DNA from 4 places in the Agrobacterium sp. A3-95 genome. Region 4 is predicted to be linked to each of the others. Evidence: predicted binding sites of a transcription regulator. Region 4 holds the regulator's gene; each other region holds the start of a gene.

Region 1 (7,730 bases), on a different contig from region 4:
TCTGGTCGCCTTCGTCCACCGGGAAGGCCGCAACGAGTTCGCCGATTTCCGTCGTCTTCGAGGTATCGGTGGCGCGAATGCCCTTGCCGCCACGACCCGATGTGCGGAAGTCGTAAGACGAAGAACGCTTGCCGTAGCCTTTTTCAGAGACGGTCAGCACGAATTCTTCGCGTGCCTTCAGTTCCTGATAACGCTCTTCGCTGAGTTCGCCTTCTTCCGCGACTTCCTCGCCAACCAGTGCGATATCTTCCTCATCGACCCCGGCGGCACGCCGCTCGGTGGCCGAACGCTTGAGGTAGGCCGCACGCTCCCACGGTTCAGCTTCCACATGGCCCACAATGGTCATGGAGATAATGCGGTCGCCATCGGCCATGTTGATGCCGCGCACGCCAACCGAGTTGCGGCCGGCAAAGACGCGGACATCGTCCACCGGGAAGCGGATGCACTGGCCGAGTGCCGTCGTCAGCAATACGTCATCCTGGTCGGTACAGGTTTCGACGGAGAGGATTTCATCGCCCTCCTCCTCCAGCTTCATGGCGATCTTGCCGTTGCGGTTGACCTGCACGAAATCGCCGAGCTTGTTGCGGCGAACCGTGCCGCGCGTCGTCGAGAACATCACATCGAGCGTTTCCCAGGTCGTTTCGTCCTCGGGCAACGGCATGATGGTGGTGATGCGCTCGCCGGGTTCCAGCGGCAGCATGTTGATGAGGGCCTTGCCCTTCGACTGCGGCGTACCGATCGGAAGGCGCCAGACCTTTTCCTTGTACACGATGCCGCGCGAGGAGAAGAACAGCACCGGCGTATGGGTATTGGCGACAAAGAGACGGTTGACGAAATCTTCGTCGCGCGTCGCCATGCCGGAACGGCCCTTGCCGCCGCGACGCTGTGCCCGGTAGGTGGTCAGCGGCACGCGCTTGATGTAGCCGAGATGCGAAACGGTGACGACCATATCTTCGCGGGAGATGAGGTCTTCATCATCCATGTCAGGACCGCCTTCGACGATCTCGGATCGGCGTGGCGTGCCGAACTCGTCGCGAATGGCAATAAGCTCATCCTTGACGATCTGCATGATGCGCAGCCGTGAAGACAGGATTTCGAGATATTCGCTGATTTCCGCACCGATCTTGTTCAGCTCGTCGCCGATTTCGTCGCGGCCAAGCGCCGTCAGGCGGGCAAGGCGCAATTCGAGAATGGCGCGTGCCTGCTCTTCGGAGAGATTGTAGGTGCCGTCTTCATTGATGCGGTGGCGCGGATCGTCGATGAGACGGATCAAGCTTTCCACATCCTGCGCCGGCCAGCGCCGCGTCATCAGCTCCTCACGGGCCGAAGCCGGATCGGGAGCATGACGAATGACGCGGATGACTTCGTCGATATTGGCAACCGAGATCGCCAGACCGACCAACACATGCGCGCGGTCGCGCGCCTTGCGCAGCAGATACTTCGTGCGGCGGCTGACGACATCCTCACGGAAGGACACGAAGGCGCGCAGCATGTCCAGCAGCGTCATCTGTTCCGGCTTGCCGCCGTTCAGCGCCACCATGTTGCAGCCGAAGGAGGTCTGCAGCGGCGTGTAGCGATAGATCTGGTTCAGGATGACTTCGGCATTGGCGTCGCGCTTCAGCTCGACGACGACGCGATAACCCTGGCGGTCGGACTCGTCGCGCAGATCGGAAATACCCTCGATGCGCTTTTCCTTGACCAGTTCGGCCATCTTCTCGATCATCGTCGCCTTGTTCACCTGATAGGGAACCTCGGTGATGATGATCTGCTCGCGGTCGCCGCGCATCGGCTCGATGGTCGCACGGCCACGCATGATGACCGATCCGCGACCCGTCTCATAGGCAGAGCGAATGCCGGAACGGCCCATGATGAGCGCGCCGGTCGGAAAGTCCGGGCCGGGAATGATCTGCATCAGTTCAAGCAGCTCGATCGCCGGATTGTCGATGAGGGCGATACAGCCGTCGATGACTTCGGAAAGATTGTGCGGCGGAATATTCGTCGCCATGCCGACGGCGATGCCGCCTGCCCCGTTGACCAGAAGGTTCGGGAATTTCGCGGGAATGACGACCGGCTCATGCAAGGTGCCGTCATAGTTGTCGCGGAAATCCACCGTTTCCTTGTCGAGATCGTCGAGAAGCGAATGCGCTGCCTTTTCGAGACGGCACTCGGTGTAACGTTCGGCCGCCGGCGGATCGCCGTCGATGGAGCCGAAGTTGCCCTGTCCGTCGATCAGCGGCAGGCGCAGAGACCAGTCCTGCGCCATGCGCGCCAGCGCATCGTAAATCGCCGCATTGCCGTGCGGATGGAATTTACCCATCACGTCACCGGTGACGCGGGCGCATTTGACGTATTTCTTGTTCCAGTCGATGCCGAGTTCGGACATGCCGTAAAGAATACGGCGATGAACCGGCTTCAGACCGTCACGGACATCGGGAAGCGCGCGGGAAACGATAACGCTCATGGCGTAATCGAGATAGGACCGCTGCATTTCCTCAATGATGGAAATCGGTTCAATGCCTGGCGGAAGTTTTCCGCCGCCGGGGGGGCTCTGGTCAGTCAAAACGGATCACATTCTCTGTTAAGAATCGGATGGATTTTTATAGCGGAAACAGCCACGTTAAGCCAATTTCCAGGCGAGTTTTGAACAGTCTTTTGCGTCATTTGCAAGACATACCCCGCTTTTCGCCATTTAGGTTGGCAAAAGCGACGCCGCTCCCTTTCAAAGCGAGTACGACTTGCGTAGGCTCCGGCCTAAAAACAGAACAGGTGGGGAAAGAATGGCCAGCAGCGAAACGCTCATCAACGCGCTTACAACACTTCTGGTCACGCTCGATCCGCCCGGTCTCGCGCCCGTATTTCTCGCACTCACGGTTGGAATGACGCGCGACCAGCGCGCCCAGGTGGCCCTGCGCGGTTCGATCATCGCCTTCGGCATTCTCGCCATCTTCGCCCTGTTCGGTCTCACCATCCTCAACCTTCTCGGCATTTCGCTGGGTGCCTTTCGCATCGCCGGTGGCCTGCTGCTGTTCTGGATTTCCTTCGAGATGATTTTCGAGAAACGCCAGGAGCGCAAGGAAAAGACCTCGGAGATCGCCATCACAAAGGACCATCTGCATAATCTGGCGGTCTTTCCGCTCGCCTTGCCGTTGATCGCCGGGCCTGGCGCCATTTCCGCGACCGTGCTCCTGGCGGGAACAATGAAGACGACGCTCGAAATGGTCGTGCTTATTCTCATCCTCGCCTTCGCCATGGCCCTCGTCTACGCCACCCTGATCGTCTCGGAACGCATGGACCGTTTTCTCGGCAATACCGGCCGCGCGATCCTGACAAGGCTGCTCGGCGTCCTTCTTGCCGCGCTTTCCGTGCAGTTCGTAGTGGACGGCATAAAATCGGCCTTCGCATTCTGACGACCATCGGTTCACAACAAAATGCCGCAACCGGCCGGATTTGCGAAAAATCCGCCCTTTGAATACGGCTCCTGCCTCGGGTAAAAGACGCGCATCTTTTTTCCGCATCAGAAAGCTCTCTCCATGCGATCCACGCTGCGCCGCCTCATCCCGGATGCCGCTCCCGTCAGTAACCGGGAAAGGCTGCGCGCTGCGGCGGGCGCCTTCGTCGGCATTTCGCTGACGGGACTTCTGGGCAGCCTTGCTTTCCGCCTAGACCCTACCCTGCCAGCCATGATCGCGCCGATGGGCGCCTCGGCGGTGCTTTTATTCGCCGTGCCATCCAGCCCCCTTGCGCAGCCCTGGTCGATCCTCTGCGGCAACATCGTGTCGGCTTTCGTGGGCGTGACGGTGGCTTTACTCGTTCCGGATATTTTTCTTGCCAGCGCGCTTGCCATAAGCCTTGCCATTGCTGTCATGATGGCGCTGCGCTGCCTGCACCCGCCAAGCGGCGCGGTGGCGCTGACGGCCGTTCTCGGCGGTCCCGCCGTGCATAGTCTCGGCTATGGATTTATTCTCTGGCCGGTCGCCGGAAACTCGCTCATCCTTCTCATCCTCGCGCTCGTTTATAACAATGCCACCGGCCGCGCCTATCCGCACGGCCTGAGGTTGGGAAAGGCCAGCCACGGCACGGCAGACCCGACGCCGATACAGAAAATCGGCTTTTCCTCAGCCGATCTGGACGAGGTGCTGAAGGAATATGACGAGGTTCTCGATATTGATCGCGATGTGCTGGAGATGATTTTGCGCAAGACGGAATTGCGCTCCTGGCGCCGCCGCGCCCTCCACCTCGATTGCGCCAGCGTCATGTCGCGCGATGTGGTCGGCGTCGCCCCGGATGATAGCCTGCGCCACGCCCATTCACTGATGCGCAACCACCATTTCAAGGCTCTGCCAGTGACCAACGACAGGGCCGAAATCGTCGGCATCGTCACTCAGACAGATTTTCTTGAAAAGGCTAGCTGGAGAAACGGCCGCCCTTCCATCGGTTTGCTGCAGCGCCTGCGCCTTATCCTCTCAGGCACAAGCGCACCTAACGATACCGTAAAGGATATCATGACATCGCCGGTTAGAACCGTGCAGCCGGAAACGGCGATCGAGGAAGCAATCATCCGCTTTGCGGAGGAAGGGCTGCATTACCTGCCGGTGATCGACGCCAACGGCAAGATGGTGGGTATTCTTTCGCAGTCCGATGTCATGGTTGCGATGCTGGCGGACAAAGCCGCGGCGTAGGTCGTCGCGACCTTGAAGCGGGCAACCGGTTTCGATCGGCCTCCGCTCCGTCAATCACGGTCCCGATCAGAACGGGATATCGTCGTCCATGTCACTGGAGAAGCCGCCGGAAGGCTGGCTGCCGCCACGCGAGGCACCGCCGCGGGCCGCCGGCTGCTGGTCGTAACCGCCACCGTAGTTACCGCCGCCGCTGCCATAATCTCCACCGCCGATGTCGCCACCGCTGCGGCTGCCGCCGCCACCTTCGCCGCGACCGTCGAGCATCGTCAGCGTCGAGTTGAAGCCCTGCAGTACCACTTCGGTGGAGTAACGGTCGTTACCGGTCTGGTCTTGCCACTTGCGCGTCTGCAGCTGGCCTTCAATATAGAGCTTGGCGCCCTTTTTCACATATTGTTCGACAACCTTGCACAGGCCTTCGTTGAAAACGACGACCGTGTGCCATTCTGTCTTTTCCTTGCGCTCGCCGCTGTTGCGGTCCCGCCACGTCTCTGAGGTGGCGATACGCAGATTGGCGATCGGACGGCCGTCCTGCGTCCGGCGAATTTCGGGATCGGCGCCAACGTTCCCAATCAGAATTACCTTGTTTACGCTACCAGCCATCTCGTCATCCTGTCCGCCAGCCATCGTGACCGGCAATTGTATTTCAAAAAATCCCGCACACAATAACCATCGCCGCCCGCAAAGGGCACCGCAACGGGGAACAATCCACAGCGAATAATCCCGACTTTTTCTGAGAGTATATTCGCACTTGCAATTTGTTCCTTTTTTGTTCTATTAAATCACGAAATTCGAGTCAAGTGAGCCGAAAAGCCATCGATCGATAGGGAATAAACCTCGACACGTCCGGTTGCGTCACTACATAAGGACGCGCCGCCATCAGGCCTGTTAATTTTGTCCGAGCTTTATCATGAGTGAACTGAAGACGATTTCCATCCGTGGTGCCCGTGAGCATAACCTCAAGGGTATCGATCTGGATCTACCGCGCAATAAGCTGATCGTCATGACCGGGCTCTCCGGCTCGGGCAAGTCGTCGCTCGCCTTCGACACAATCTATGCCGAGGGCCAGCGCCGTTATGTCGAGAGCCTCTCGGCCTATGCGCGCCAGTTCCTCGAAATGATGCAGAAGCCGGATGTAGACCGCATCGAGGGGCTTTCTCCGGCGATTTCCATCGAGCAGAAAACCACCTCGAAGAACCCGCGCTCTACGGTCGGCACGGTCACGGAAATCTACGACTATATGCGCCTGCTGTTTGCGCGTGTCGGTGTGCCCTACTCGCCGGCGACGGGCCTGCCGATCGAGAGCCAGACGGTCAGCCAGATGGTCGACCGTATCCTTGCCTTCGAGGAAGGCACGCGCCTTTATATTCTCGCGCCGATCGTGCGCGGCCGCAAAGGCGAATATAAAAAGGAACTCGCCGAGCTGATGAAGAAGGGCTTCCAGCGCGTCAAGGTGGATGGCCAGTTCTACGAGATCGCTGACGTTCCCGTCCTCGACAAGAAGTACAAACACGATATCGATGTGGTGGTGGACCGCGCCGTCGTGCGCCCGGATATGGCAGCACGCCTTGCCGACAGTCTCGAGACCTGCCTCAAGCTCGCCGACGGGTTGGCAGTGGCCGAATTTGCCGACAAGCCCCTGCCGCCGGAAGAAACCTCGGCTGGCGGCTCCGCAAACAAATCGCTCAATGAGACCCACGAGCGTATGCTGTTTTCGGAAAAATTCGCCTGCCCGGTCTCCGGCTTCACCATCCCGGAAATCGAGCCCCGGCTTTTCTCCTTCAACAATCCCTTCGGCGCCTGCCCCACCTGTGACGGTCTCGGCTCGCAGCAGAAGGTGGACGAAAACCTGATCGTGCCCGAACCTGCACGCACCCTGCGGGATGGCGCGATCGCCCCCTGGGCCAAGTCGTCTTCCCCCTATTACAACCAGACGCTGGAGGCGCTGGGCAAGGCCTTCGGTTTTAAGCTGTCGAGCAAATGGACGGACCTTTCGAAAGAGGCGCAGCACGCCATTCTCCAGGGCACTGACGACAAGATCGAGTTCAACTATCAGGACGGCGCGCGCTCCTACAAGACGGTGAAGAATTTCGAAGGCATCGTTCCCAATCTGGAGCGTCGCTGGAAAGAAACCGACAGCGCCTGGGCGCGCGAGGAAATCGAGCGTTATATGTCGGCGGCCCCCTGCCCGGCCTGCGCCGGCTATCGCCTGAAGCCGGAAGCGCTCGCCGTCAAGATCAACAGAATGCACATCGGCGAAGTCACCCAGATGTCGATCCGTATGGCACGCGACTGGTTCGAGACGCTGCCGGAAAATCTGAACGCGAAACAGAACGAGATCGCGGTTCGCATTCTCAAGGAAATCCGCGAACGTCTGCGATTTCTCAACGATGTCGGGCTGGATTATCTCAGCCTGTCACGCAATTCCGGCACGCTTTCCGGCGGAGAAAGCCAGCGCATCCGGCTTGCTTCGCAGATCGGCTCCGGCCTCACCGGCGTTCTCTATGTTCTGGATGAGCCGTCCATCGGCCTGCATCAGCGTGACAATGCCCGCCTGCTCGATACGCTGAAACATCTGCGTGATATCGGCAATACGGTAATTGTGGTCGAACACGACGAGGATGCCATTCTGACGGCGGATTATGTTGTTGATATCGGCCCGGCCGCCGGCATTCACGGCGGTCAGGTGATCGCCGAAGGCACGCCGCAGGAGGTCATGGCCAATCCGAAATCGCTGACCGGCAAATATCTATCCGGCGAACTTGGCGTCGCCGTGCCGGCAGAACGCCGCAAGCCGAAAAAGGGCCGCGAAATCAAGGTTTTTGGCGCACGCGGCAACAACCTGAAGAATGTGACTGCGGCCGTTCCCCTTGGCGTTTTCACCGCCGTTACCGGCGTGTCGGGTGGTGGCAAATCCACATTCCTGATCGAGACGCTCTATAAGTCGGCAGCACGCCGCGTGATGGGCGCGCGCGAAATTCCGGCCGAGCATGACCGCATCGATGGCTTCGAATTCATCGACAAGGTGATCGATATCGACCAGTCGCCAATTGG
Region 2 (7,730 bases), on a different contig from region 4:
TGCCTCGGCTGAAAAGGCTCTGGTGGATGCTCTCCAGATTCTGGCTGAGACGCCGCCCGAAGCCAGCTTTCTCATCATCGAGGCCGGCGACATTAAAAAAGGCACGGGCCTGCGCAAGATCGCAGAACCCGCTCGCTCTATCGCAGCAATCCCGTGTTATGCGGATGACGCCCGTTCGTTGAATGCGTTGATCGATCAGGAACTGTCTGCCGACAATCTGCGCATTGCCCCGGCCGCACGGCAGAGGCTGATCGAGCAGTTGGGCGGCGACCGGATTGCCTCGCGCAACGAGATCCGCAAGCTTGCGCTCTATTGCCGTGGCGCAGAGGTGATCGAGGAAGATGATGTGCTGGCAATCATCGGCGATGCCAGCACGGTTTCGGCTGACGACGCCGTCGATGCCATCCTGAAGGGCGACAGAAACGCCTTTTTCCACGCCACCCAGAAGATCGTCTCGTCGAAGACGCCGATCTTTCTCGTGCTTCAGGGATGCCTCAAGCAATTTCAGTTGCTGGATCAGATGCGCGCCGAAATGGATGAGAAAAAGCAGCAGGCCGGGCAGGTCATGCAAACGCTTGGACGCCACATCCATTTTCGCAGGAAACCGGTTATCGAAAGGGCGCTGCGAACCTGGCAGCCAGCGGCGATCGCCCGTGAGATGAACCGCCTGCAAGCGGCGATATTGCAAAGCCGCCAGCGCCAAAGCCTGGAAGACAGCGTGGCGCTTTTGACCCTGCTATCGACCACATTGCAATCAGGCCGCGGCGGATAACTCGCTGAAGGTCGGCAAAAAGCCCTCACGCTGACGCTGCGAGGGCTTTTAAAATCATGATACCAAGGACACCAGTCGTTGAGAACTCAGTCGCCCTTACCCGGCTCGGCAGAGAAGTAAAGCTCGAGCTTGCCTGTCACGCCATCCATTTCCTTGGCTTCCGGCAAGGGGTCGCGCTTGATGGTGATATTCGGCCAGATCGCCGCATATTCCGTATTCAGCTTCAGCCACTTGTCGAGACCCGGCTCAGTGTCGGGCTTGATCGCTTCGGCAGGACATTCCGGTTCGCACACACCACAATCGATGCATTCGTCAGGATTGATAGCGAGGAAATTTTCACCCTCGTAAAAGCAGTCGACAGGGCAGACTTCAACGCAATCGGTGTATTTGCAGCGGATGCAATTGTCGGTCACGACATATGTCATGATGAACTCCAGAATATGCAGGCCGGGTCTGTGGGCTTCGGAACACAAGCCGTCGCCCGGAATTCAGACAGGGCAATTTTGCAAGTGAGGTAATGCCTTTGCCTTCAGATAGCAAGGATAAACAATTCTGAAAAACCGCTAAGACTTGAAGGTTTATTCTATTCTTTGTTTCCGTCGCTGTCCGACAGGAACCTGTCGAGCGCCCTGCGCTCTTTTTTGGTGGGGCGACCGCTTCCCGGCTGACGTATCGCCTGCTCCAGCGGGCTCAGCCTGTCGGAAGGCTCGCGCGGCGGCGTCAGATCGTCGTAGAGAAGTCTGGCCTCTTCATAGGGTCCGCGCCGCTCGCCCCCGGATTTGACGACAAGCACCTTGTCCATGCGCTCGAAACCGATATCGAGCCTGTCACCGGCCTTTACCAGATGGCTGGGCTGGCGAATGGAGACACCGTTGACCTTGACCTTGCCCGACTGAATGTAACTCTGGGCAAGTGAACGGGATTTGGCCATGCGGGCAAAGAACAGCCACTTGTCCAGACGCTGACGCGTGCTTTCGAGTGGCTGTTCGTTGCTCCCCATGGCTTACTTCTTCAGCTGCTCCTTGAGAGCAGCAAGCTTGGCGAAGGGCGAATCCGGATCGATCGGCTTTTCCTTACGCGGCGGCTTGGCTTCGAAACGCTGCTGACCCTGCGGTTTCCCGCCACGGTCATTGCGGTCCGGCCTGTCCTTGCGCTCCCCGCGATCCTGACGATCATTATTGCGGTTGTTGCCACGGTCGGGACGTCCGCCATCACGCTTACGCTCACCGTCACCGCCACGATTGGCAGCCTCGCGATTTGCTCCGTCACGATTATCGCGACGGCCTTCGCCACGACGTTCACCCTGTTCGCGTGGCGCCTGATCGCGACCCTCGCCACGGCCTTGACCGCGGTTGCCGGGACGACGGTTTTCACCACGCTGGTTTTCGTTGCGACCACCCGGACGCCAAAGAAGAACAGGCTTCGGCTCAGCAGCCTCGGCGCTTTCCGTCGGCGCAGCCTCGCTAACAGCAGCCTCTTGGCCCACAGCTTCCGCAACCGGCGCTTCTTCAGCAGCTTCGACAGTCGTCGTCTCGGAAACCTGCTCTTCCGAAGCCGGTTCCTCGTGTTCGGTCTCTGCACTCTCGTCTTCCGTCACCGCTTCAGAAGCGGCCGGAGCGGCAGCACCGGTCTGGTTGGCGAGGAAGGCCTGCGCCTCTTCCGCCGTTACCTGATCGGCACGATAACCGAGACCCTTGAGGATTTCTTCCATGTCGTCGAGCGTTGCGCCGAGAATGGAAAGCATCGCGGTCGTCGTCGTGAAACGGCGGCCGTCATAAGCGCCTTCCGGACGCGGCTGCTGACCGGGCTTCCACTGCAACAGCGGACGGATGAGATCGGCCAGACGCTCGAGAATGTCGATACGCACGGCGCGCTTTCCGAGGAAACGGAAACCGGCGAGCTTGTAGAACATCCGCTCGAAGGTCGGGTCCGTCACGACAGAGGTGCGACCGGCGGCCAGCACCGGAATGAGATCGCCATAACCCGGCTTGCCGAGACCATCGTTCTTCAGCGCCCAGAGCAGCGTCACAAGCTCCGCCGGAGCTGGCTTGAGAAGCGCGGGCAGGAAGACGTGATAGGCGCCGAAACGCACGCCGTAGCGGCGCATGGAGGCGCGTGCGTCCTGATCCAGCGACTTCACGTCTTCGGTGACGTCACGGCGGAACAGGACACCGAGATTTTCGACCAGCTGGAACGCCAGCCCCTTCGCCAGACCCTGAAGGTCTTCGGCGCGCGAAATATCGTCCAGCGGCTTCAGCACGGTCGCAATCTGATGATTAACGAAACGTTCGACGCGCGCCAGCGCATGATCGCGGGCATTGCCGCTCAACTGCTCGTCGGCAAAGAGGATCACGCGCGGCTTCATGATATTGTCGCCTGCCGAAAGGCGGGCCACCGGTTCGCCCAACCAGCGAACCAGACCATCGGAGCTCAAAGCGAGATCACCGTTTCCGCTGGCGTGCAGACGCGCGGCACGCGCCTCGTATTCGAGCGCGAGCGCCTTCTGCGCAGCAGCCTGCACGGCCTTCTGATCCGGCCCTTCCATTCCCGGCACCGGCGTGAACCGGAACCCGGCCAACTGGCCGACGTGATGTCCTTCTACGAAGACATCACCATTTACACTGATTTCAGCTTCAAGCATCGCATTCTCTCTCAGGCGCCTCATGAGCACAGATGTCCTGCGATCAACAAAGCGTTTCGTCAACCTTTCATGTAGAGCATCGGACAATCGATCTTCGATTTCCCGCGTCTTTTCTTGCCAGTGTGTCGGATCGGCAAGCCATCCTGGGCGGTTCGATACATAAGTCCATGTTCTGATCTGCGCAATCCTTGCAGACAAGGTATCGATCTCTCCATCGGTACGATCGGCGCGGCGCACCTGTTCGCCCATGAAATCTTCGTTCACCGTGCCACGTTTTACCAGATCGAAATAGAGCGTTGAGATCAGATCAGCATGTTGAGCGGGCGCAATGCGGCGATAATCCGGAAGCGCGCAGGCCTCCCAGAGTTTTTCCACCCGCGCCTCCGTCGTCGCCACGTCGATGATTTCAGGGTAGCGCGACAGATATTCGAGCGCCTGCTGGTCGATCGCCGGCAAGGCCCGTGACAGTCCCTGGATCGCCGGGGCGGCTTCGAGGCTCAGACGCAGATTGCTGATGGAGGAAAAATCGAAATTTTTCGTCCGCCATTGCAGCACCTTTACCGAGTCGAACTGATGGGTTTCGATACGCTCCACCAACTCGTCGTCAAATGGATCGACGCGCCCCGTCACGCCAAAGGTGCCATCGCGAAGATGGCGGCCGGCGCGGCCGGCGATCTGGCCGATCTCGCCCGGATTGAGATTTCGGAACTGATAGCCGTCGAACTTGCGGTCCTGCGCAAAGGCGACATGATCGACGTCAAGGTTGAGGCCCATGCCGATGGCATCCGTCGCCACGAGATATTCGACGTCGCCGGACTGGTAGAGCCCCACCTGGGCGTTGCGCGTACGCGGCGAAAGCGCGCCCATCACAACGGCTGCGCCACCACGCTGGCGACGCACCAGCTCGGCAATTGCATAGACCTCTTCCGCCGAAAAGGCGACGATTGCCGTGCGTTGCGGCAGGCGGGTTATCTTCTTCTGGCCCGCATAAAAAAGCTGCGACAGGCGCGGACGTTCGACCACGGTAATTCCCGGCAGCAGCTTTTCGAGGATCGGGCGCATCGTGCCCGCACCCAGAAGCAGCGTTTCCTCCCGCCCGCGCAGATGCAGCACGCGGTCGGTAAAGATATGCCCGCGCTCCAGATCACCGGCCAGCTGCACTTCATCGATGGCGACGAATGCGGCCGTTGTCTCGCGCGGCATGGCTTCCACCGTGCAGACGGAATATTTGGCTTTAGGAGGGGCGATCTTTTCTTCGCCGGTTATCAGCGCCACATTCGGCGCGCCCACCTTTTCGACAAGACGGGTATAGACCTCACGCGCCAGAAGGCGCAGCGGAAGGCCGATGACACCGTTGCCATGTGCCACCATGCGCTCGATGGCGTAATGGGTCTTGCCGGTATTGGTGGGGCCGAGAACGGCCGTGACACCGCGGCCGCTCAGGATCATGGGGCGAAAATTCAACGTACTATCCGTGAATCGACTTCATCTGCTTGCTGTACCGCCCGCCATTCACTGATACGGGCCGCACACGCAACACACATGGCAATGCCCGCCGACAAAGGCAATAGGCCTTGTCCGCAAAGTGGTAACAGGTCCTTCCTCGCCGGAATTTTCCTTTTTTATTCAGATACTTGAAATATTAAAAAGAATCCGGCGAAACCGGAATCGATTCGGATACGGAACAGTCTGCGAACGAATCGAATACGAATCGCTGACTCCAATGGATTCAGCTTTTGTTCTCCGCAACATCTGGTTGGCAGATGCCTGCCCTATACCAGATTGTGAATCCGGGTAAGTCATTGTCCGGATTCAGCTTTGCGGCACCGGCTTCCGGCGGAAAACACCGGAATCGACTGTCAAGCGGCAATCGCTGGAAAGCCGCTCCGGCACAGGCAGGAACGGCAGTATCAGAGCGCCTCGCCGGCAAGCAGGCGCGGCGCGCCCGCATCTGTCGTGCCGGCAGCCTGACCGATGAAATAGGATTTCAGACCCGGCAAACGATCGACCACACCCAGACCGAAATCACGCATGACGCGAATGGGACCGACATCATTGGAGAAAAGCCGGTTCAGCACATCCGTCGTCACGCCCATCCGCAACGTGTCGAAACGCCGCCAGGACTGGTAACGATCGAGAACGTTGAGAGAGCCGATATCAAGGCCGAGACGGTCGGCCTCGACCACGGTTTCGGCCAGTGCCGCAACATCCTTGAAGCCGAGATTGAGGCCCTGACCGGAAATCGGGTGAATTCCATGCGCCGCATCGCCGGCAAGTGCAAAACGTGGCGCGACGAAGGAACGCGCCAGCGTCAAGCCCAGCGGAAAGGCGCGACGGGGACCGACGGGACGGACCGGACCGAGCTTGTGGCCGAACCGGCGTTCAAGTTCCTCCTCGAACACCAGATCGTCGGCAGCAACCAGCCTGTCGGCATCGGCCGTACGTTCGGTCCAGACAAGCGAGGAGCGGTTCCCTTTCAAGGGAAGCACGGCGAAAGGCCCCGACGGCAGAAAATGTTCCTCCGCGCAGCCCTCATGCGGCCGCTCGTGTTCAACGGTGGTGACGATCCCGGACTGATCGTAATTCCAGTGCACGGTTTTTATTCCTGCCATATCCCGCAAAGCCGAGCGGACCCCATCGCAGGCTATGAGCAGTCGCGCCTCAAGCGACGAGCCGTCGGAAAGTGAAATAGCCGTCGATTGCGGGCCGGCGGAAAAGCCGGAAACACTGAGACCATGGCGGATTTCGACGCCGAGGCGCTCACACAGGCCTCGCAGCGCACCCACCATCGCGACATTCGGGACCATATGAGCGAAGGGCCTGCCCTCCTCCACCGCGCCGTCGAATGTCAAAAACACCGGGCGAACCGGATCGGCGGTCTTCGAATCGGTGACGATCATCTTGTGGATCGGCTGGGCCTCCGGCTCAATCTCGTTCCATATACCGAAAACGTCGAGCATGCGTGTGGCCGCCGCGATAATGGCGGAGGCGCGGACGTCCTTCTTCCAGACATCCTCGGGAGCGGCTTCAACCACCTGCACATTAAGATGTCCGGCTGCCTGCTTAATTGCGACAGCAACGGAAAGGCCGACATAACCGCCGCCTGCCACCACCACGTCCAGCATCGCGCTTCTCCTCAAATCTTGTGCACGCATCATCGGCGCACTATAGACCATGTGACGTCTTCCTACAGCCGGAGCAGGCCGAAAAAATGTCGCATCCCTCGCAAACGTCAGATCCGATGGCCAATCTGATCTCCACACTCGATCTCGAGAAGCTGGAAGAAAACCTGTTTCGGGGTGAAAGCCCGCAAATCGGCTGGCAGCGCGTTTTCGGCGGCCAGGTCATCGCGCAGGCATTGATCGCAGCTCAACGAACCGTGGATGACGACCGTTTCGTTCATTCACTGCATTCCTATTTCATGCGCCCCGGCGACCCGCTGGTGCCCATCCTCTACCAGGTGGAACGCATTCGCGACGGTGCAAGCTTCTGCACACGGCGCGTGGTCGCCATCCAGCATGGCAAGGCGATTTTCTCCATGTCGGCGTCGTTCCAGATCGTCGAGGACGGCTTCGATCATCAGATAAGAATGCCGGATGTGACGCCGCCCGAAAGGCTGATGAGTGAAGATGAGATGCAGGCGGCCTTCCTCGCCAACGCACCCGCTTCGATCCGCAAATACTGGAGCAACAAGCGCCCGATAGAGATCAGGCCGGTTTCGCTGACCCACTATATTTCGAAGGAAAAGCTGGAACCGCAGCAGGATATCTGGGTTCGCGCTGTCGGCAATGTGCCTGACGATCCACGTTTCCAGTCGGCCATTCTCGCTTATCTCTCGGATATGACATTGCTCGACACGTCGCTCTATGCCCACGGAACGACGATCTTCGATCCGGCCATTCAGGTGGCGAGCCTCGATCACGCCATGTGGTTCCACCGTCCCTGCCGGCTGGACGACTGGCTGCTCTACACGCAGGACAGCCCCAGCGCCTCGGGAGCACGCGGTTTGACCCGTGGCAATATTTTCACCAGACAGGGTGAACTGATCGCCTCCGTCGCACAGGAAGGTTTGATCCGCAAAAGGGCAAATGCTTAAATAATGCGCTTTTTTAAAAAATCGCACATTTAATAGACGAAAATTGCGCCACCCAATGCCCGTTTTTCAGACGCCTGTCATATAATTTTTATATTTCAATAACTTAGAGGCCGCATCAAAACTGGCACGCCCCTTGAATGTATGTCCGTAGTCGCTGTTACTGATCTGCCAGCGCGAGGAGAGTCGGCTCCGTGCCGAGGACAAACAAAGGATGGGAAACC
Region 3 (7,730 bases), on a different contig from region 4:
CGACTACGTCGTCACCAAGATCCCGCGTTTCGCCTTCGAGAAGTTCCCGGGCGCCTCGCCGATCCTCACCACAGCCATGAAGTCCGTCGGTGAAGTCATGGCCATCGGCCGCACCTTCGCAGAATCGCTGCAGAAGGCGCTGCGCGGCATGGAAACCGGCCTCACCGGTCTCGATGAAATCGAAATCCCCGGCTTTGAAGAGGGCGAAGGCTCCAAGAACGCCATCCGCGCCGCCATCGGCACGCCGACGCCGGATCGCCTGCGCATGGTCGCCCAGGCGCTGCGCATGGGAATGACGGAAGAGGAAGTCCACGAAAACTCGAAGATCGACCCCTGGTTCATCGCCCAGTTCAAGGCAATTGTGGACATGGAAGCCCGTGTCCGTGAGCAAGGCCTGCCGCAGGACGCAGAGAACCTGCGCATGCTCAAAGCCATGGGCTTTTCCGACGCCCGCCTGGCAATTCTGACGGGCAAGCGCCCGAAGGAAGTGGCCGAGCTGCGCAACAGCCTCAATGTTCGCCCGGTCTTCAAGCGCATCGATACCTGCGCGGCAGAATTCGCCTCGCCCACCGCCTACATGTATTCGACCTATGAAATCCCCTTCGTCGGCGCCGCCCGCTCTGAAGCGCAGGTTTCCGACCGCAAGAAGGTCGTCATCCTCGGCGGCGGTCCGAACCGTATCGGCCAGGGCATCGAGTTCGACTATTGCTGCTGCCATGCCGCCTTCGCGCTTAAGGATGCAGGCTTCGAAGCGATCATGATCAACTGCAACCCGGAAACGGTTTCGACCGACTACGACACTTCCGACCGCCTCTATTTCGAACCGCTGACGGCCGAAGACGTGATCGAGATCATGCGCGCCGAACAGGAAAAGGGCGAGTTGGTCGGCGTCATCGTGCAGTTCGGTGGCCAGACGCCGCTGAAGCTGGCCGAAGCGCTGGAAAAGAACGGTATCCCGATCCTCGGCACCGCGCCTGACATGATCGATCTTGCCGAAGACCGCGACCGCTTCCAGAAGCTGCTGATGAAGCTCGACCTCGCCCAGCCGAACAACGGCATCGCCTATTCGGTTGAACAGGCGCGCCTCGTCGCTTCGGAAATCGGCTTCCCGCTGGTCGTGCGTCCTTCCTATGTTCTGGGTGGCCGCGCCATGCAGATCATCCATTCGGAAGGCCAGCTCCAGACCTATCTGCTCGACACGGTTCCGGGCCTCGTGCCCGAGGACATCAAGCAGCGTTACCCGAACGACAAGACCGGCCAGATCAACACCCTGCTCGGCAAGAACCCGCTTCTGTTCGACAGCTACCTGACCAACGCCGTCGAAGTCGACGTCGATGCACTGTGCGACGGCGAAAACGTCTTCGTGTCGGGCATCATGGAGCACATCGAAGAAGCCGGTATCCACTCGGGCGACTCGGCCTGCTCGCTGCCTTCCCGTTCGCTGAGCAAGGAAACCCTCGACGAGCTGGAACGCCAGACGACGGCGCTTGCAAAGGCGCTCAACGTCGGTGGCCTGATGAACGTTCAGTACGCGATCAAGGACGGCACGATCTACGTTCTCGAAGTCAACCCGCGCGCCTCGCGCACGGTACCCTTCGTTGCAAAAACCATCGGTGCGCCGATCGCCAAGATCGCTGCCCGCGTCATGGCCGGCGAAAAGCTTGATGCGGCGATTGCCGCTTACGGCAAGAAACCCGACCCGCGCAACCTGAAGCACATCGCCGTCAAGGAAGCCGTTTTCCCCTTCGCCCGCTTCCCCGGCGTCGACATTCTGCTCGGACCGGAAATGCGCTCGACCGGCGAAGTCATCGGCCTCGACACCGATTTCGCACTCGCCTTCGCCAAGAGCCAGCTCGGCGCCGGCGTCGACCTGCCGCGCTCCGGCACCGTCTTCGTCTCGGTGCGCGACGACGACAAGGACCGCGTATTGCCCGCAATTCGTATTCTGGTCGAGAGTGGCTTCAGGGTACTGGCAACCGGCGGCACCCAGCGTTTCCTTGCTGAACAGGGCATCAACGCCGAGAAGATCAACAAGGTGCAGGAAGGTCGTCCGCATATCGAAGACGCCATCCGCAACCGGCAGGTCCAGCTGGTCATCAACACCACCGACAGCAACAAGGCGATTTCCGACTCGAAGTCGCTGCGCCGCGCAACGCTGATGCAGAAGGTGCCCTACTACACGACGATGGCCGGTGCCGAAGCAGCAGCCCTTGCCATCAAGGCGCTCAAGGCCGGCAACCTGGAAGTGAAGCCCTTGCAGAGCTACTTCCTGTAAAATCAGGCGCCAACGAAGATCATGGAAACGCCGCGGGTCATGCCTGCGGCGTTTTGCATTGTCTCACAAAAAGCTCAAAAGCCTCACGCCGCCAAGGCTTCGCGCACGCAATTGCGCCCATCCGTCTTGGCGCGGTAAAGGGCGCGGTCCGCCATTTCCGCCAGGGTCTGAAGATCGCAGCGTGCATCTCCGCTGGTTGCGACGCCGATGCTGATCGTCACACCGACACGCAAACCGCCGCAATCGACTTCGGTTATCGCAATCGCATCGCGAATGCGTTCTCCGATCATGCAAGCCTTTTGAACACCGGCACCCGGCAGGAAGATGATGAACTCCTCGCCACCGTAACGCGCCAGCACGTCACCACCGCGTATGCTGCCGCCGATACGCTTCGCCACTTCCTGAAGAACGCTGTCGCCGACGGCGTGGCCGAAGCGGTCGTTGATTGATTTGAAGTGGTCGATATCGAGCAGCATCGCCGCATCGTTGGGACCCGGCACCGCCGGCATGGCCTGGAAGAAAAAACGACGGTTCTTGACGCCCGTCAAAGGATCGGTGTTGGCGAGAACCAGCAATTTGCGCTCTGACCGCTCGGCTACCAGCATCATCACGAACAGCGCAATGGCGAAGTTCAACATGATGATCAAGAAAAACGCATTGACCAGATCGATGGCGGCGTATTGGGGCAAAAGCACGCTCTTTGCCACCGACAACGAAATCAGGCCGGAAATACCCGCAATCGCGCCCAACGCGAAGCGGGACAGGAGTGGCTCCTTGCGCCACCGCGCAAAAAGACCGCCCGCTCCCGCAAGATAGGCCACAGCCGCACAGCCGTTGAACAGGGCCGCACGATAAGCGTTATTGTCAGCCACCTGCTGTGCAAGGACAATTGCCAGCAAGGCAATCAAACAGACAGCTGATACTGTCCCCCTGCTGGCAGTACGTCCATCGCTCACGATTTTCAGGCCAAGCCAGATCAGCGCATAACCCACGATACCGAAGACGATGCTGCCGAATTGCCACAAGGCCGGAGACATTATTCCCCATTCGCCGTACCCAGCGAGCGTGGAGCCGGCAGCCATGGCTGCGAAGCCTGCTGCAAGAGCTGTCGGGCCGTGCAAACCACGATTTGTGAGCTTCAGATATATAAAACTCAGCATTCCAACAATGTAAGAACACTTTTGCATCAGTATCACTGTTGCAAGATCTAGCTCGCCGAGCATCATACATCCACGCAATGAATAAATATAAATATCTGAATTATGGTATCAAGTATAAAATTTCAATAAAAATAACAATAAACAAAAATTTAATCATATCGATGAAGACATCGATGATCATTCAATATAGCATAGCAACACACAAAGCAGTCTATTAGAATAATCTTATAAAATCAATTTCATTCCTGAAATTCTGCATTTCCGCCTCCTTCTGCTGCGAGTCGGGAAGGCGAAGAAGATAGGAAGGGTGCACCGTGACAAAAAGCGTCCGCTCCTCCTGCATCGGTATCGGGCGACCCCGAACCTCGGACACCTTTTCCTTTCCGCCTGTAAGCGCATAAAGCGCAGTTGCACCCATGGCAACGATAAGCTTCGGCCGTACCAGCTCGATTTCCTTGTTAAGCCACCAGCGGCATTGCTGCACCTCGCCCGCATCCGGTCGCTGGTGGATGCGCCGCTTGCCGCGAGCCTCGTATTTGAAGTGTTTGACGGCGTTGGTGACATAAAGCTTTTTGCGGTCAATACCGGCTTCAACCAACGTCCGGTCGAACAACTGACCAGCGGGACCGACGAAAGGTTTTCCGGCAAGATCCTCGTGATCTCCCGGCTGTTCCCCGACGATCATCACTTTCGCATCTTCAGGTCCCATGCCGAATACTGTCTGCGTTGCCTTGCAATGCAGGGCGCAGCGCGTGCATTGGCCAGCTTCCCGCGCCAATGAAGCGAGCGTACCGTCTGGCGCCGCTGGCGGCTCTTCACGCGCCGAGGCCGCGGCCTGCAGGCGGTGATGGAATGGTTGCGGCTGGCTCGCAGCCTTTGCCGCCATCTCCAGCACCCGCGCCTCGGCACCAAGAACGAGACCTGGAATAAGCTCGGCTTCCGGCAAATTTTTCCAGTATTTCTTTGGCATCTCTGCCGTCATCGCTTTTATCTTCAGACGCGCCGGATTGAATATGTTGGCATAATAGGTTCGCCACAGCTCGTCCGTTTCATCCGTCAGCTCAGGCTTGGACGCGGCCTGCCGCGATGTCTCCAGCACGTTTCCGTCCCACCGCGCGGAGCCGTTCGGTGTCGCGATCAGCCAGTCCATATCCGTGAACCGCCGCTGGAAAAACGGGGCCGTGCGCTCGACGATGAAGTGATCCGGCTCGAACCATGCGACGAAGCGCCGCCGCCCGCCCTGCCCCTGCGGCAAGGATAATTCCTTGAAGCGAACAAAGGCCGTCATCTTGTGACAATCGCGGCGGACCGATTTTTCAAGCTGCCGGGCTTCGGAAACATCCGCATCGGACTTGAACTGCAACAGGGCGCGATCCCGCTTCAGCCGCCACAGCAACCGGTAAAGCAGTGCGAAACGACCCGGATCGCTATGACAGATAATCGCTTGCGCCAAAGTCACGAAGGAGGCTGGAACGGACACCTGCACGTCATCCGCACGGGCCGCCGGCAAAGGCTCTCCGGCAAAATCGAGAAGCCCGGCTTTCTCATCCCGCAACCGCCAGTCAATCGCCTCCGGCGGCACATTGGCGGCGAGAGCCGCGCGCGCCGCATCACGCCACTCGCCGAAATCGCCCCGCCCTTCCAGAACCGGGCCGTACATCACAGCAGCGATAATTGTTCGGGCTGCGGAGCAAACATCGCTCGCAAATCGGGCCGTTCAGTCAGCTTGCCCGGCGTCCAGCCCTCGGCAACGATGAAGGCCTTCACCTTTTTCAGGGAAACGCCGAAGCGGGCGATATCCTCCAGCCGCAACCGGCGAAACCGGCGTGAAGACAGGATCGAGGCGACCGTCTTGGTACCGAAGCCGGGCACGCGCAGCAATATTTCGCGATCCGCCACGTTCACGTCCACTGGAAAACGGTCGCGATTTTTCAGCGCCCAGGCAAGCTTCGGATCTATATCGAGATCGAGCATTCCGTTACCGCCGATCGCGGTTATTTCACCAATGTCGAACCCATAAAAACGATAAAGCCAGTCGGCCTGATAAAGCCTGTGTTCCCGCATCAAAGGCGGCTTGATGAGCGGCAGGTTCTTCGACGAATCCGGAATGGGGCTGAAAGCCGAATAATAGACGCGCCGCAAACCATAGCTGCCATAAAGCCGAGCGCTCGTGGACAGAATGGTGCTGTCATCAGCCCCATCCGCCCCAACGATCATCTGCGTGCTCTGTCCTGCAGGCGCAAAACGTTTGGTCTTTCGCGTCCTGACGGTCGGCTCCCCCGCCTCCTCGATCTTCAGACGGATATCAGCCATCGAGCGGCGAATATTGGCGGGCTGCTTTTCCGGCGCAAAACGGCTGACGCCGCTATCAGTCGGCAATTCGATGTTGATCGACAGCCGGTCGGCGTAAAGCCCCGCTTCCTCAATAAGCTTTGGCGATGCTTCGGGAATGGATTTCAGATGGATGTAGCCGCGAAAGCCATGCGTGACGCGCAGTTCCCGCGCCACCCGCACCATCTCTTCCATCGTATGATCGGACGAGCGGATAATGCCGGAAGAGAGAAACAGCCCCTCGATATAGTTGCGCCGATAGAACTCCAGCGTCAGCCACACCACCTCCTCGGCAGTAAACCGCGCCCGCTCGACATTGCTCGAAGAACGATTGATGCAATAGGCGCAATCATAGATACAGAAATTGGTGAGCAAAATCTTCAGGAGCGAAATGCAGCGCCCGTCCGGTGCATAGGCATGGCATATGCCCGACCCCTCCGTGGAGCCAAGTCCGCCGGATGCAGCAGAGCTGCGTTTCGTCGTGCCGCTGGAGGCACAGGACGCATCGTATTTGGCCGCATCGGAAAGAATGGCCAGCCGTTGCCTGATTGACTTCTTCATGGTTATGTTCACTATATGTTCCATTGAAAAATGTCAATCTCATCTGTTAAAGCCCTGAACGAATGCAAGAAAATGCCCGTCTCAAATTTGCTGGCATTTCGTTGTCGTCTTCTGATATAGTCGGCTTAGTTATGATTTTGGCATGGTTCCGGAGTTCCCCTCCGGAACCTGTTTCTTTTTGTGTCTGCAAGTAAAGCGACAGGACTGCGAAGGATAAAAAAATGGTAGAAAAAGTACCGATGACGCACGGTGGATTCATCAAGCTGCAGGAGGAGCTGCGCTTTCGCCAGCAGGAGGAGCGTCCCCGTATCATCGAGGCAATTGCGGAGGCGCGCGCCCATGGCGACCTTTCGGAAAATGCCGAATACCACGCTGCCAAGGAAGCCCAGAGCCATAACGAAGGCCGCATCACTGAACTCGAAGACTTGACCGCACGCGCGGAAGTCATCGACCTGTCCAAGATGTCCGGTTCCAAGATCAAGTTCGGCGCCACCGTCAAGCTGATCGACGAGGACAGCGACGAGGAAAGAATCTATCAGATCGTTGGCGACCAGGAAGCCGATGTGAAGGCTGGACGCATTTCCATTTCCTCGCCCATCGCCCGCGCCCTCATCGGCAAGGAAGTCGGTGACAGCATCGAAGTCAACGCACCGGGCGGCGCCAAGGGTTACGAGATTCTCGCCGTACAGTGGGGCTGATCTGCCCTTTCATGCAATGCGCCCCTCGGGCGCATTGCATTGGTATCTTGAACTGAACATCCTGCCTTAGCCGCAAAGACGGAAGCCCATCTTGTCCCACGCCAGTCTGAAAGATGTGCAGGTGCTTGCGCCGAACTTCAAGCGCAGGCTCTCCGGCGTTACCTCCACCATCGTGCAGCTTATTCCGGTACAAAACCGGCTGGGTCAGAAAGTGGCCGTCATCGGCCCGGGCCTGCCGCAGCATCTGCCACATGTTCGCTTCCGTGATCTGTGGCGGCTCTGGCAAAACGGCCCGCTCAGCGGTCCGCGCATCTGGCACGCCCGCCGCAATCTCGAAATGTTGCCGGGCATTCTCATGCGTGACGTGCTGCGCATGAAGGTGAAGCTGATGTTCACCTCGGCGGCGCAAAGGCGACATTCCGCCTATACCCGCTTTCTGATTTCAAAAATGGATGCGGTCGTCGCGACAAGCGGCCGCTCAGGCTCGTTTCTGGAAGTACCACATAGCGTCGTCATGCATGGCGTCGATACCGAGCTGTTTCATCCCGCAACCGGCTCGGAGGATACGATCGCTTCGACCGGCCTGCCTGGGCAGTTTCTCATCGGATGTTTCGGACGGGTGCGCCACCAGAAGGGAACAGACCTTTTCGTGCGCGCCATGATCGAACTTCTGCCCGACTATCCCGAATGGACGGCCGTCATCTC
Region 4 (7,730 bases):
GGCTTCGGTGGGTTTCCTGCTGCTGACATTGCTGCGCAGCCGGCTTGCGCTTCTTGGCATCCCGTTTCTGCTCTTCGCCTTCGGTGTGTCGGCAGTTACGGCCTATCGTGATCTGCCGGATCTATTGATTCACGAGGACGGCGACTTGGTGGCACTCCTGGAGGGCGGCAAGGTCTCAACCACAAAAGCCCGTCCGCAGGGCTTCGTTTACGGCCAGTGGCAAAGGGCGCTGCTGCTGCCGGAAAAAACCGTGCCGCCAGATTTTATAAATGGTGAGAGCATCGCAAATAATGCTGGTTCTGACTCGAGATCGAAACTGTCGCCGGAAGACATGGCTGTGGTGGTACGCGAGATGACGGCGGCGCTCAAAGGCGCCAAAGCTGGCGTCTTCACCTGCAGGAAAGACATATGGTGCGTAGCGAGCGCCGCAAGCGGAGAGTGGGTCGTCGTTCTGAAAGATGGCCGCTTCGCCGGAAAAGCCTGCGATATTGCCGATATCGTCGTTGTTTCCCGCAGAACCTCTTTTTCGCAGTGCCGCTCGGGTGCACTCCTGCTCAGCCGTGACATCTTGCGGCGTCTCGGTTCTGTGGAAATAGATTTTGCTGACAAGAGGGAGGAGGGTGTGGCGAGCGGGCTGCGCGCCGCAATCGCCGGAACGGACAGGCCCTGGAGCCAGCACCGTTATTACGACTGGAAAAGCGGACGTTTCGACCGTGATCTACCGCAGCCCATCATCCGGCTGCTGGCGGCGTCGCAATGACTGCCGCCAGCATGGATCAACGGGCCTTGGCGCGCAAATCTTCAGTCAATTCGCCGATCTCGCCAACTTCCTCTTCATGACCAGCGTCGCGCCAGCTCTCCTTCAAACCGGCCTCGTACCATTCTTGCATGGCAGGCAGGGTGAGCAGCCGGTCGCAATAGGCTTTCGCTGCTGGCGAAAGATCCGCACTGCCATAGGTCTGGAAACGGAATGCAACCGGGCAGAAGAAAGCATCGACCGCCGTGAACTTTTGACCGGCAAGATATGGCCCGCCGAATTTTGTGAGACCCTCGCTCCACAATGCATCGATCCGCTTTATATCGGCTTTAAGCCCGGCATCGCCGCCCCTTGGTTTGACCCGAATGCCCACCGACATGGGATAGAGATTGCGCAGCGAGGAAAAGCCGGCATGCATCTCACTTGCGGCCGAACGCGACCAGGCCCTTGCATGCTTGTCGCTTGCCCAGACGCCCTGGTGTCTTTCAGCAAGATATTCGACGATCGAAAGCGTTTCCCAAACCGTCATACCCTCGTCGACTAGGCAGGGCACCTTGCCCGTCGGCGAAAAGGAGGAGAAGGAGACGCCTTCGCCGAACGGAATGAGCTTTTCATCAAAGGCGATACCGAGCGTGCGCATCAATACCCACGGCCGCAGCGACCATGAAGAATAGTTCTTGTTGGCTATATAAAGATCGTACATGGCGTATCTCCCGGATATGACGCGTATTTCTACACCTGCCAAGCGTTCACGGAATATCGAAAATTATCCATGGCTCCCATAAACGACGTTGATGAATGGTGATGTGGGGTCGCTGAGAGCGCGCCTTGCGACAAGTCACCCTTTGGTGACCACTAAAACTGACTGCGCAACACGACAGAACAACGTCGCTAAAAAACAGCGGATGTGATCGCTTCGACAATTACAGCGAGCAGCCCATTCGCCACCACGCCCGTAGCGAAACCGAAGCATCTTTATGGAGCAGGAACTCAGTTTAGAAAGGGCAACGCGCATAGGCTGAATGGCGCATATCCTCGTGCACCCGCAAAAGCACGCCACGTTTGGAAACAGCCAAACCCGATATAGGCGCCATCTTCACGATGACGCCTATTGTAAAGTGAATACGTTCGGTTCGATAAGATCAATGGTAGCGGCGGATCAGCCCAACCAGCTTGCCCTGAATTTTCACCCGGTCGGGCCCGAAGATACGGGTCTCATAGGCTGGGTTTGCCGCCTCGAGCGCAATGGAGGCACCCTTGCGGCGGAAGCGCTTCAGCGTGGCTTCCTCGTCATCCACCAGAGCCACAACGATGTCCCCGGGATTGGCAGTGTTGCCGTTGCGGATGATGACTGTGTCGCCGTCGAAAATGCCGGCCTCGATCATCGAATCACCCTTGACCTCAAGCGCGTAATGTTCGCCCGTGCCAAGCATGTCTACTGGCACGGCCACATCATGGGTGTTGTTCTGGATGGCGGAAATCGGCACGCCCGCAGCGATGCGGCCCATGACCGGCACGGTGACAGCCCCGCCCAGATCATTGGCCGGCGTCTTGGGGGCAGGGGCCGGTTCCGGCATTTTGGGCTTGCCAAGGCTGCCTTCGATAACGCTCGGCGAAAAGCCGCGCTGCGGCCTTGCACCCGGCGTATAAGCCTCTGGCAGCTTGATGACTTCCAGCGCCCGAGCTCTATTCGGTAGCCGACGAATGAACCCGCGCTCTTCGAGAGCGGTTATCAGGCGGTGGATGCCGGATTTCGAAGCAAGATCGAGTGCGTCCTTCATTTCATCGAAGGAGGGCGGCACGCCGGACTCTTTCATTCGTTCATGAATGAAGAGAAGCAATTCCTGCTGTTTGCGCGTGAGCATGAGGAAAACACCCTTTAGAATCGTAGTGGAAGTCGTGAAACAAATACAGAACGAACACTATATGTTCCATATGTGTTCTGCAATCCCCTAAAATTTCGTGAAGGTGCCATCTGTTGCTGTGATGATTTGCCTCATAGCACGCAATTGTGCTTTTGTGCGGTCGAAACCGTCCCGGCATGCTCCGGGCGGAAGGCCAGCAGGATACATGTCATGACGAAACCCTATAGCGTTGACCATCTCGTTTTGCCCGTGGAAGTCATAGGCGTCGCCGTGAAGCGCCTCGTCAGTCTTGGCTTTACGGTTGCGCCGGAGGCTCTGCATCCTTTCGGCACCCAAAATGCCTGCGTATTTTTCGCCGACGGCACCTATCTGGAGCCGCTCGCAATTGCTGATCCGGCTAAATATAATGCCTCAATAGAGAGGGGTGATGTGTTCACCGGCAGGGATGTGGCCTTCCGGCAACGGGACGGGCAGGAGGGTTTTTCGGCTCTTGTCGCCAGGACTGAAGACGCCTTGGTTGACCATGAGCGGTTTCGGGCAGCCGGCCTTTCGGCGGGCGATGTTTTCGAGTTTTCGCGGCCTGTTCGGATGCCGGATGGCTCGCAAGGCGAGGCGGCGTTCCGGCTGGCTTTTGCGGCAAGCGGGGCGGCCGCGGATTTCTTTTTGTTCAGTTGTCAACGGCTTCAAGCCCTTCAGGGCGATCGCACCATGCTGGAGCGCCACGCCAATGGTGTCACCGGCCTGAGTGAAATCGTCCTGTTTTCCGGCGGCGACATGAAGGTGGCGGGCCTGATCGAGACAGTGTTTGCCTGTGAAGGCAAATGGTCTCCGGGCGGTGATATGGTTTTTGCGACCGGCAATGCCAGCATCAGATTGACCGGAAAACCGGCTTTCAGCGGGCCGGCCCTGAATGCTCAGGATGGCAACGAAGGCGGATTGCGCGGCGCGGGCATTGTCTTTTCGTCGCACGATCTTGCCGTGACAGAGGCGGTGCTTACTGCTAATGGCGTGTCCTGCGCAAAAGCGGACGGCCGTCTGGTAGTGCCCGCGGCACCCGGTCAGGGCGTTGCCTTCGCCTTCGAGGAAAAATGATGAGCGTTACGAACAATCTTAAAGTCACTGCCGGCGATGGCGCCAGCAAGGTTTCCTTCTCGAATGCCGAGCGGTTTTCGCTGATTGCCGGTCCGTGCCAGATGGAAAGCCGCGAACATGCCTTCATGATCGCTGGCGTCCTGAAGGAGCTTTCCGACAAGCTGGGAATAGGGCTTGTCTACAAGTCCTCTTTCGACAAGGCGAACCGCACTTCGCTTTCCGGAAAACGCGGCATCGGCCTGGATAACGCGATGCAGGTTTTTGCCGATCTCAAAAAGGAATTCGGTTTTCCTGTTCTGACCGACATCCACACGGAAGAGCAATGCGCCATCGTTTCCGAGGTAGTGGACGTGCTGCAGATCCCGGCGTTCCTCAGCCGCCAGACCGATCTTCTCGTTGCTGCCGCCAAAACCGGCCGCGTCATCAACGTCAAGAAAGGCCAGTTTCTGGCGCCCTGGGACATGAAGAACGTGCTTGCCAAGCTCAATGAGAGCGGCAATCCGAATGTGATGTTGTGCGAGCGCGGCGCGTCCTTCGGTTACAACACGCTGGTTTCCGACATGCGCTCGTTGCCGATCATGGCAGCGCTCGGCGCACCTGTCGTGTTCGATGCCACCCATTCGGTGCAGCAACCGGGCGGGCAGGGCGGCTCCACAGGTGGCCAGCGCGAATTCGTCGAGACGTTGGCACGTGCGGCCGTTGCGGTTGGCGTGGCCGGCCTCTTCATCGAGACGCATGAGGATCCGGACAATGCGCCGTCAGACGGCCCTAACATGGTCCATCTGAAGGACATGCCGAAACTGCTCGAAAAGCTTCTGGCTTTCGACGCGATTACGAAAGCCTGATCGGCTGACCGTGACGGCGGGCACTTTTGTGCCAATCGATTTTAATGGCGGGCGGGCCGTTTCCGCTGCCCACCGTCATTGTAATTTCTTCGCCATCGTCTAAGACAGGCGACGGAAAATATCTGTTCCATTCCCAAGGGAGAGACCATGACTGCCATTACCGATATCATCGCGCGCGAAATTCTCGACAGCCGCGGCAATCCGACCGTTGAAGTCGACGTTTATCTCGAAGACGGCTCCATGGGCCGTGCCGCCGTTCCCTCCGGCGCCTCCACCGGCGCGCATGAGGCGGTTGAGCTGCGCGATGGCGGCAAGCGTTATCTCGGCAAGGGCGTGGAAAAGGCGGTCGAAGCCGTCAATACGGAAATCTTCGACGCGATTGGCGGTTTCGACGCTGAAAACCAGATCCAGATCGACCAGATGATGATCGCGCTCGACGGCACGCCGAACAAGTCGCGCATCGGCGCCAACGCCATCCTCGGCGTGTCGCTCGCCGTTGCGAAGGCTGCCGCTGAAGCGTCCGGCCTGCCGCTTTACCGTTATGTCGGCGGCCCGAACGCGCATCTGCTGCCGGTTCCGATGATGAACATCATCAACGGCGGCGCGCATGCCGATAACCCCATCGACTTCCAGGAATTCATGATCCTGCCGGTCGGCGCAGAAAATATTCGCGAAGCCGTGCGCATGGGCTCCGAAGTCTTCCATACGCTGAAAAAAGAACTGTCCGCACAGGGCCACAACACCAATGTCGGCGATGAGGGCGGTTTTGCACCGGGTCTCGAAAGCGCGCCGGCAGCACTCGATTTCATCATGAAGTCGATCGAAAAGGCTGGCTACCGTCCAGGCGACGACATGTTCATCGGTCTCGACTGTGCGGCGACCGAGTTCTTCAAGAACGGCAATTACGTTTATGAAGGCGAAGGCAAGACCCGTTCGCCGATCGAGCAGGCCGAATACCTGGCCGAGCTCGTGGCGAAATATCCGATCATCTCTGTCGAAGACGGCATGGCTGAAGACGACTGGGATGGCTGGAAGGCGCTGACCGATCTCATTGGCAACAAGTGCCAGCTGGTGGGCGACGATCTTTTCGTCACCAACTCCGCCCGCCTTCGCGACGGTATCAAGATGGGTGTCGCCAACTCCATCCTCGTCAAGGTCAACCAGATCGGTTCGCTTTCCGAGACGCTGGACGCAGTCGAAACGGCGCACAAGGCAGGTTACACCGCCGTCATGTCGCACCGTTCGGGCGAAACGGAAGATTCCACCATCGCCGATCTCGCGGTCGCAACCAACTGCGGTCAGATCAAGACCGGCTCGCTTGCCCGTTCCGACCGGCTCGCAAAGTACAACCAGCTTATCCGCATTGAAGAAATGCTGGGCCCGCAGGCTGCTTACGCCGGCCGTTCGATCCTGCGCGGATAATTCGCGTTCGGGTTTCGCGATATGGCCCGCCGCCTGGCGGGCCAGTATCAGGGATGGGCGGTTTATCCGCACTGCTCACTCCCGAGTTGATCCGGGGTTCAGTCAGCCCAGGTCCCTGGGTTGAAAGGACTCTTTTCACGGCGAAGACGCGCTGTGGCTTGATGCAGGATCACGCTCGGCATAACGAACTCTCTCTGATATCGTCGTCATTATTAGCCCGCCTCTGGCGGGCTTTTTTGCGTCTATCAGTCGCGTGGAATTTAAGGTCAACGGATAGTTAAACAATCCGCATTAGTCTCGAGACTCACATTATGCGTTTTAAGGCTTCTCTCCGGCATGTGGACCAGACATCATAAAAAGAGACGATTCGGCCGTTTGATCGTTCCGGCCATTACGATCGCTTTTCTTTCCTATTTCGGGTATCATTCCATCCACGGCGACTTCGGCCTTCAGGCGACGGAGCGGCTGGAGCGGCAGCGTATTGCCAGAACGGCAGAGCTTGCCAAGCTGACGCAGGCGCGCGTTGCGCTGGAGCGGCAGGTCGAATTATTGAGCGACGGTTCTCTCGAACGTGACATGATTGACGAGATTTCCCGTTATCAGTTGAATATGTCCCGTACGGACGAAATTGTCATCATGAATACCTACTTCTAATTAACCGAAATCAAGTTAATTAATGATTTGTGATTTATTCACAGCACTTTAGCGTGAATATGTGCCATGCGTTTAAAGCATTGCTGCATGGCATTTTCTTGCATATGGTACGCGCCAATCTATCCATTCAAACGGCAACTCAGGGAGGGATGAATGGCGCCGCGAAAAACCGCGTCCGTATCCGGCCGAAAGACAACGGCAAAGGCTGCAGGCGAATTCACCGGTAAGAACAGCCCGGACTTTTCGAAGGAAGAAGAGCTTCACGCCTATCGTGAGATGCTTCTCATCCGTCGCTTCGAGGAAAAGGCCGGCCAGCTTTACGGCATGGGCTTCATCGGTGGTTTCTGTCACCTCTACATCGGTCAGGAAGCCGTTGTTGTCGGCATGCAGATGTCTCAGAAGGAAGGCGATCAGGTCATCACCGCTTACCGTGACCACGGCCATATGTTGGCTCTGGGCATGAGCGCGCGTGGCGTCATGGCCGAATTGACGGGTCGCAAAGGCGGCCTGTCGAAAGGCAAGGGCGGCTCGATGCACATGTTCTCCAAGGAGAAACATTTCTACGGCGGCCACGGCATCGTCGGTGCGCAGGTTTCGCTCGGAACCGGTCTTGCCTTCGCCAATAAATATCGCGGCAACGACAATGTCTCCGTGACCTATTTCGGTGACGGCGCCGCCAACCAGGGTCAGGTCTACGAGAGCTTCAATATGGCCGCTCTCTGGAAACTGCCGATCATCTATATCGTTGAAAACAACCGTTACGCCATGGGCACCTCGACCGCCCGCGCCACCGCACAGTCGAACTATTCGCTGCGCGGCCAGTCCTTCGGCATTCCCGGCATCCAGGTGGATGGCATGGATGTGCGCGCCGTAAAGGCAGCCGCCGATCAGGCGCTGGAACATTGCCGCTCCGGCAAGGGTCCGATCATTCTGGAAATGCTGACCTACCGTTACCGTGGTCACTCCATGTCCGACCCGGCGAAATACCGTTCGAAAGACGAAGTGCAGAAGATGCGCTCCGAACATGACCCGATCGAGCAGGTCAAGGCACGGCTTCTGGAGCAGGGCTGGGCAAGCGAAGACGAGTTGAAGGCC

The links. Region 4 encodes LexA, which represses DNA repair genes until DNA is damaged. Its sites were predicted from a motif close to TGTTCNNNNTGTGTTCNG; they were not measured.
Region 1: a site for LexA is predicted at 5,436-5,453, ahead of uvrA (excinuclease ABC subunit UvrA). Genes of this name have one in related genera too.
Region 2: a site for LexA is predicted at 5,094-5,111, ahead of ACQZ5Y_RS15290 (helicase-related protein). Genes of this name have one in related genera too.
Region 3: a site for LexA is predicted at 6,333-6,350, ahead of ACQZ5Y_RS11280 (putative DNA modification/repair radical SAM protein). Genes of this name have one in related genera too.

What each region holds. Positions count from the first base shown of each region.
Region 1 covers NZ_JBNWDR010000004.1:469,026-476,755, reverse strand. The annotation lists gene gyrA (DNA gyrase subunit A) at 1-2,560, opposite strand, end outside; gene ACQZ5Y_RS14570 (MarC family protein) at 2,778-3,407, shown strand; gene ACQZ5Y_RS14565 (HPP family protein) at 3,531-4,679, shown strand; gene ACQZ5Y_RS14560 (single-stranded DNA-binding protein) at 4,746-5,279, opposite strand; gene uvrA (excinuclease ABC subunit UvrA) at 5,587-7,730, shown strand, end outside.
Region 2 covers NZ_JBNWDR010000005.1:141,043-148,772, reverse strand. The annotation lists gene holA (DNA polymerase III subunit delta) at 1-772, shown strand, start outside; gene fdxA (ferredoxin FdxA) at 859-1,197, opposite strand; gene ACQZ5Y_RS15295 (RNA-binding S4 domain-containing protein) at 1,356-1,772, opposite strand; gene ACQZ5Y_RS15290 (helicase-related protein) at 1,776-4,862, opposite strand; gene ACQZ5Y_RS15285 (ubiquinone biosynthesis hydroxylase) at 5,324-6,676, opposite strand; gene tesB (acyl-CoA thioesterase II) at 6,625-7,509, shown strand; gene ACQZ5Y_RS15275 (P-II family nitrogen regulator) at 7,721-7,730, shown strand, end outside.
Region 3 covers NZ_JBNWDR010000003.1:381,260-388,989, reverse strand. The annotation lists gene carB (carbamoyl-phosphate synthase large subunit) at 1-2,275, shown strand, start outside; gene ACQZ5Y_RS11290 (GGDEF domain-containing protein) at 2,359-3,498, opposite strand; gene ACQZ5Y_RS11285 (UdgX family uracil-DNA binding protein) at 3,650-5,095, opposite strand; gene ACQZ5Y_RS11280 (putative DNA modification/repair radical SAM protein) at 5,095-6,327, opposite strand; gene greA (transcription elongation factor GreA) at 6,549-7,025, shown strand; gene ACQZ5Y_RS11270 (glycosyltransferase family 4 protein) at 7,117-7,730, shown strand, end outside.
Region 4 covers NZ_JBNWDR010000009.1:230,105-237,834, forward strand. The annotation lists gene ACQZ5Y_RS22170 (ComEC/Rec2 family competence protein) at 1-760, shown strand, start outside; gene ACQZ5Y_RS22175 (glutathione S-transferase family protein) at 777-1,460, opposite strand; gene lexA (transcriptional repressor LexA) at 1,900-2,622, opposite strand; gene ACQZ5Y_RS22185 (VOC family protein) at 2,833-3,714, shown strand; gene kdsA (3-deoxy-8-phosphooctulonate synthase) at 3,714-4,559, shown strand; gene eno (phosphopyruvate hydratase) at 4,707-5,981, shown strand; gene ACQZ5Y_RS22200 (FtsB family cell division protein) at 6,318-6,635, shown strand; gene pdhA (pyruvate dehydrogenase (acetyl-transferring) E1 component subunit alpha) at 6,789-7,730, shown strand, end outside.